Rhizobium lentis: one gene and its partner. The protein of the gene in region 1 binds, or shares a complex with, the protein of each later gene. Links are inferred from orthologs where the notes say so. Each region holds a gene or a part of one and is shown on either strand. Other genes may lie near its edges.

Region 1 (3,243 bases):
ACGGATTCAGCATAAGAAATATAGGAGGCTAGAAACATCTGGCCGTTCATATCGACATCACGAAACGGCACGCGTATTTCCGCCACCCCCGGGCGCTTCGACTGACTCATCAACAATACTGCCTTACACCATTCCCCCACATCGACATTACTGCATAATTGCTTGAATCGGAACTGCTTTTTAAGGACGAAATCTGCGATGGCTCAAGGTGTCGCCGCCGCCTTTCAAGTCGAGCAGAACACGCGACGTCGATGGGGCGATCTCCCTCGGGGCAAAAGCGGCGAAAGAAGGCTCGGCACTTCCCCAAGGCTGCAGCAGCGCTGCAGCGGCGCTTGTTGAAATCATCAGGCGATGCCCCATCTGCTGTGGAACATGACATAAGCGATCGATAGAGTGTCTCCATGAGCACCCGTCTTTACGAACACCCGATTTTCCTGGAGCATGTGACGCCCTCCGGCCACCCCGAGCGGTCCGACAGGATCCGCGCCATCAATGTCGCGCTGGAACATCCGAATTTCGAGCGGCTGGAGCGCCGTCAGGCGCCTCAGGCGAGCGAGGATGCCGTGCTGCTCGCCCATCCGGAAGAGCATCTGACGGCCGTCATGCGGGAAATCCCCGAGGAGGAAGATCGGATCAACCAGCTCGAAGCCGACACCTATGCCAGCGTCAAAAGCCTGCAGGCGGCGCTGACCGGCATCGGCGGGGCGATGGCGGCTGTCGATGACGTCTTTTCCGGCCAGGCCGACAATGTCTTTGTCGCCGCCCGCCCGCCTGGACATCATGCCGAGAAGATGACGGCAATGGGCTTCTGCTTCTTCAACAATGCGGCGATCGCCGCCCGCCATGCGCAGAAGAGGCATGGCGCCGAACGCGTCGCCATCGTCGACTGGGACGTGCACCACGGCAACGGCACCCAGGACATCTTCTGGGACGATGCCTCGGTGCTGTTCTGCTCGACGCATCAGATGCCGCTCTATCCCGGCACCGGCGCCAAGGAGGAGAAGGGCAAGCACAATACCATCGTCAATGCGCCGCTTTCGCCGAATGTCGGCAGCGACCATTTCCGCGAAGCGTTCAAATCGCGCGTGCTGCCGGCGCTCGACGATTTCCGGCCGGATCTGATCATCATCTCCGCCGGCTTCGACGCGCATCACCGCGATCCCCTGGCGCAGATTAACCTGACGGGCGAGGATTTCGACTGGGCAACCGGGCGCGTTCTCGAACTGGCGGACCGGCACGCGAAGAACCGGGTCGTCAGCCTGCTCGAAGGCGGCTATGATCTCGAGGGCCTCGCCGAATCGGCGGGCATGCATATTCTCAGAATGATGAAGGGTTGAGAATGACTGACAGCGCCAAGCCGGAAGTGTCCGGCCTTTCCTTCGAAAAGGCGGTCGCCGAACTCGAAAGCATCGTCGCCCGGCTGGAACGCGGCGACGTGGCGCTGGATGAATCCATCGAGATCTATGAGCGCGGCGAAGCGCTGAAGAAACATTGCGAGACGCTGCTTTCCGCGGCCGAAAACCGCATCGAGAAGATCAGGCTCGACCGCGCTGGCAAGCCGCAGGGCGTCGAGCCGCTTGATGGCGCCTGAGCGTAGCGAACGCTGCATTTGAAGACGCTTGGCGATCGGCTTTCGGTCGATCTATGATCCCTTCCGGAGCCACGAGGGGACAGACAATGACGGACAGATTGAAGGGCAAGGTCGCCATCATCTCGGGCGGCGCGACGGGCATGGGCGGCGCCGCCTCGAAGCTGTTTGCGGCCGAGGGCGCCCGCGTGGCGATCATCGACCGCAATGGCCAGGCTGCCGCCGAGACCGTGAAACAGATCCGTGATGCCGGCGGCGAGGCCGACTGCTGGACCGCCGATGTCTCGGACGAAACAGCCGTCAATGCTGCCGTGGCCGGCGTCGAGGAACGCTATGGCGCGGTAACCGTGCTCTTCAATCATGCCGGCACCATCGTCATCAAGCCTTTCCTGGAGACGACGCTTCAGGAATGGGACTGGCTGCACGCAGTCAATGTGCGCTCGATGTTCCTGATGACCAAGGCGGTGCTGCCGAAGATGATTGCCGCCGGCGGCGGATCGATCGTCTGCACTTCGTCGATCTCGGCGGTCGCCGCCACCCCGATGGAAGTGCTCTACGACACCACCAAGGGCGCGGTGCACATGTTTGCCCGCGCCATCGCCGTCGAGTTCCGCGACCGAAACATTCGCTGCAACGCCGTCTGCCCCGGTTTCATCCGCACGCCGCACGGGCTGCGCGAGGTCGCCGACCTGCAGGCGCTCGGCGTCGATGTTTCGGATGCCGCGATCGCCGCGCAGCAGGGACGGATCGGCGAACCGGAAGACGTGGCGCGGGCCGCCCTTTATCTCGCCAGCGATGAATCGAGCTTCGTCAATGGCGCTCATCTCTTCGTCGATAACGGCTTCACCGCGATCTGACATCCTGGAGCCTCTTCGGCACATCCTGTTGGACGCGCGGTGCTGCAGGGACTATCTGTGGTCGACGTCCCTGCAAGCGGAGATCCCTCATGTCCTTCTTTCCCGGTAAAGATCCCCTGCCCGGCGATGCCTTCGCCTGTGATGCGATCGAGAACCTGATCATTCCGCGCAGCAGCGATATCGGCGGCTTCCAGGTGCGGCGCGCGCTGCCGACGCGGCAGCGGCGGCTCGTCGGGCCCTTCATCTTCTTCGACCGCATGGGACCGGCGATCCTGAAGCCCAATGAGGCGCTCGACGTTAAGCCGCATCCGCATATCGGCCTGTCGACCGTTACCTACCTCTTCGACGGCGAGATCCGCCATCGCGACAGCCTCGGCACCGAAAAGGTCATTCGTCCCGGCGATATCAACCTGATGACGGCGGGCCGCGGCATCGTGCATTCCGAGCGCACACCGGACAATCTGCGCGGCCACCCGCTGCTGATGTCGGGACTGCAGACCTGGCTGGCACTTCCCGACGACAAGGAGGAGATCGATCCCTCCTTTGCCCATACGGAAAAAGCGGACATGCCGCTGATCGAGGCGAGCGGCGTGCGCGGGCGCGTCGTCATCGGCTCGTTTGAAGGCATGACGTCGCCGGTCGGCACGTTCTCCGACACGCTCTATGTCGATCTCGACCTGCAGCCGGGCGTCCGCTTTCCCTTCGGCGCCGGCCATGAGGAGCGCGCCGTCTACGTGCTGTCGGGCGAGGTGGTCATCGCAGGCGATCGCTTCGCCGCCGATCAGTTGCTGGTCTTCC
Region 2 (3,208 bases), 670 kb from region 1 along the record:
CTATCTGGAGCCGCTTGCGAAGGGATCGGATATCGGCGCCCAGTTCTTTCGTTACCGGCCGACGGCGAATTGACGCCGCCAGCCTTTGCCTGGGCTGATATCAGTGCGATGTGCGGACCGCACGCAGGCGGGCGCTGGCAAAAAGCCCGAGCACGAAGAGGATAAGGCCGCCATTATAGCCAAGAACGGCATAAACAAGCGCCAGAAGCGAGACCGGCCCGGGCGAGGTTATCGCCGCTACCGCGAAGGTTATTCCTATCAGCGCGGCCACCAACGCGATCACGCCGGCCGAGCGCATGAGCCCGGCGCTGATGCCTAATGCTGCAGCTGTGAGAATAATCATTTCAGCACCTTCCCAGAGAGAACGAGGGGAAGCATAGGAAGCGCCAACTAACAAAGATTTACCGGTGATATTTGCGGAAAATCCTTTGTATTGCGGTGGTTAGCAATCCCTTTCGTAGGAAACGCACTGTTTATCTAAGCGTTCCGTACTAAGGCACATTTTCCCGTTTTTCTTGTCATTCTGTCGCCTGCAACGATCGCCTGCGTACGACGCGAAGAGGTCGACGCTTGGAATGACTGAGACAGGTTCTGCCGCGTCAAGATTTCGGCAGCTGGGAAAACAGGTTCCGGCGGCGCCACGACCTTCCCGTTTTCCGCCAATGGAAATAGAAGGAAAGGATGAGCAACCTCTTCGACAGCGATTCGCCGACAAACCTTGCCGAATATTCGGTTTCGGAGCTTTCCGGTTCGATCAAGCGTACCGTCGAAACCGCATTCGACCAGGTTCGCGTGCGCGGTGAGATCTCCGGCTATCGCGGGCCGCACTCCTCGGGCCATGCCTATTTCGCGCTGAAGGACGATCGCGCCCGCATCGACGCCGTTATCTGGAAGGGCACTTTCTCGCGGCTGAAGTTCCGCCCCGAGGAGGGCATGGAGGTGATCGCCACCGGCAAGGTCACCACCTTTCCCGGCTCCTCGAAATATCAGATCGTCATCGAAACGCTGGAACCGGCAGGCGCCGGCGCGCTGATGGCGCTGATCGAGGAGCGCAAGCGCAAGCTCGGCGCCGAGGGCCTGTTCGACGCCGCCCGGAAGAAGCGGCTGCCCTTCATGCCGCATGTGATTGGCGTCGTCACTTCGCCGACAGGCGCCGTGATCCGCGACATCCTGCACCGCATCTCCGATCGCTTTCCCGTGCATGTCATCGTCTGGCCGGTGAAGGTTCAGGGAGACGGGTCCGGCGAGGAGGTGGCAAACGCCATCCGTGGCTTCAATGCGCTGGAGCCGGCCGGCGCCATCCCGCGGCCTGACGTGCTGATCGTGGCGCGCGGCGGCGGCAGCCTGGAAGATCTCTGGAGTTTCAACGACGAGATCGTCGTGCGCGCCGCTGCCGAAAGCCGGATCCCGTTGATCTCGGCCGTCGGTCACGAGACCGACTGGACGCTGATCGATTACGCCGCCGATGTCCGCGCCCCAACGCCGACCGGTGCGGCGGAAATCGCCGTGCCCGTCAAGGCGGAACTCGAGGCCCAGGCCGCCGCGCTTGCCGCGCGCCTGCAGGGCTGCATGAACCGGCAGATGGATCAGCGCCGCCAATCCGTCCGCGGTCTGATGCGGGCATTGCCGTCGCTGGATCAGCTTCTTGCTCTGCCGCGCCGGCGTTTTGATGAAGCGGCGGCCGGTCTTGGCCGCGGGTTGGAGCTCAACACCATCAACAAGCGCCGCGGCTTCGAGCGTATCGCCTCGCATCTGCGCCCGGACGTGCTCTCCAACCGCATCGCTGAACGCCGCCAGCTTCTGAGTGAGCGTATGGCGCGCGCCGAGCGCACCGTCGAGCGCCTGCTCGATCGCTCGAAATCCCGCATCGACCGCGCCGAAGCCATGCTCGCCTCGCTACCGGCGCGGCTGAAGACCCACACCGACCGCAGTCGTGAGCGGATCGGCAACCTATCGCGCCACGCCGATACGGCGATCCGCCATCAGCTGACGCGTGCCCGCGCCGAACTTTCCGCGCAGGACCGCGTGCTGCAGTCGCTCTCTTATAAGAACGTGCTGAAGCGCGGCTACGCCGTCATCCGCGATGAGGACAACAGGCCGGTCTCGCAGGCGTCGGCCCTCTCCGCCGGCATGGGCATCGCCATCGAATTTGCCGACGGCCGCGTCGGCGCTATGACGACCGAAGGCGGCTCGGCGCCTGCCAGCGCCAAGAAGCGCAACGCAAAACCGCCAGAGCCGCCCAAGCAGGGAAGTCTGTTCTAACAATGCGGATTCTGCTGGTACTCGCCCATCCGCTGCCGGAAAGTTTTGCCGCCTCGGTGGCGCGCACGGCTCGCGAGGCACTGGAAGCCTCCGGGCATGTCGTCGATCTCATCGATCTCTACGCTGAGGACTTCGATCCGCGCCTCTCCGAAGCCGAGCGCCGCGGTTACTTCGATATGCCCTACGATACCTCGGCCGTTGCCGACATCGTTGCCCGGCTGAAGGCGGCCGAAGGTCTCGTCCTCGTCTTTCCGCAGTGGTGGTTCAATTTCCCGGCGGTGCTGAAAGGATTCTTCGATCGCATCTTCGCGCCCGGCGTCGCCTTCACCCATGATGCCGCGGGCGGCCGTATCGTTCCCGAGCTCACCAATATCCGGCTGCTCTATGCGCTGACGACGACGGGTTCACCGTGGTGGCTGGTGCATCTCTATATGGGCGATCCCGTCCGCCGACTGCTGAAGCGCGGCATTGCCGCATTCTGTTCGAAGAAGCTCGTCTTCCGCATGCTGAGCCTGCACGACATGGACCGCGCGACGGAAGCCAGGCGCGCGGCGCATCTGGAGCGCGTCCGCAAGGCATTGGCCGCTGTCTGACTATTCGAAATCAGACAGGAATTTCTTGAGCAGCCGGTCGAACGCTGCCTTGTCTTCGGCCGTCAGATTGCGCGTCAGCCGCTGCTGATTGGCGACATGGGCGCCGACCGCCTCTTCGACGGTCGCAAGCCCCTTATCCGTCAGCGTGATCAGCACGCTGCGCCTGTCCTGCGGATTGATGATGCGCTCGACGAAGCCGGCTTTCTCCAACTGGTCAATCCGGTTCGTCATCGTGCCGGAGCTCACCATCGTCATCTCCAGGAGCTCGCCCGGCGAAAGCCGATATGGGGCGCCTGAACGACGAAGTGTGGCCAGCACGTCGAAGGCCGGGGTGGACAGCCCGTGCTTCGATA

Evidence for each region.
Region 2: the proteins of J0663_RS13305 (region 1) and xseA are in contact, whole or in part, in a cryo-EM structure (PDB 8TXR), measured with the Escherichia coli proteins. The link is inferred for Rhizobium lentis from one-to-one orthologs.

What each region holds. Positions count from the first base shown.
Region 1 is NZ_CP071454.1:2,774,916-2,778,158, reverse strand. The notes cover bases 41-2,965. They hold J0663_RS13305 (exodeoxyribonuclease VII small subunit), read left to right. Parts: upstream 41-1,339; coding sequence 1,340-1,591; downstream 1,592-2,965. Other genes in these bases: J0663_RS13295 (pirin family protein), read left to right, coding at 2,535-2,965; J0663_RS13300 (SDR family NAD(P)-dependent oxidoreductase), read left to right, coding at 1,678-2,445; J0663_RS13310 (histone deacetylase family protein), read left to right, coding at 402-1,337; J0663_RS13315 (acyl-CoA thioesterase), read right to left, coding at 41-110. Outside these bases: more of J0663_RS13315, read right to left, coding at 1-40; more of J0663_RS13295, read left to right, coding at 2,966-3,243. UniProt on the Escherichia coli protein: Bidirectionally degrades single-stranded DNA into large acid-insoluble oligonucleotides, which are then degraded further into small acid-soluble oligonucleotides.
Region 2 is NZ_CP071454.1:2,107,180-2,110,387, forward strand. Bases 82-2,971 are described here. They hold xseA (exodeoxyribonuclease VII large subunit), read left to right. Parts: upstream 82-681; coding sequence 682-2,262; downstream 2,263-2,971. Other genes in these bases: J0663_RS10085 (hypothetical protein), read right to left, coding at 101-343; J0663_RS10095 (NAD(P)H-dependent oxidoreductase), read left to right, coding at 2,265-2,855; J0663_RS10100 (MarR family winged helix-turn-helix transcriptional regulator), read right to left, coding at 2,856-2,971. Also shown: J0663_RS10080 (hypothetical protein), read left to right, coding at 1-73; more of J0663_RS10100, read right to left, coding at 2,972-3,208. UniProt on the Escherichia coli protein: Bidirectionally degrades single-stranded DNA into large acid-insoluble oligonucleotides, which are then degraded further into small acid-soluble oligonucleotides.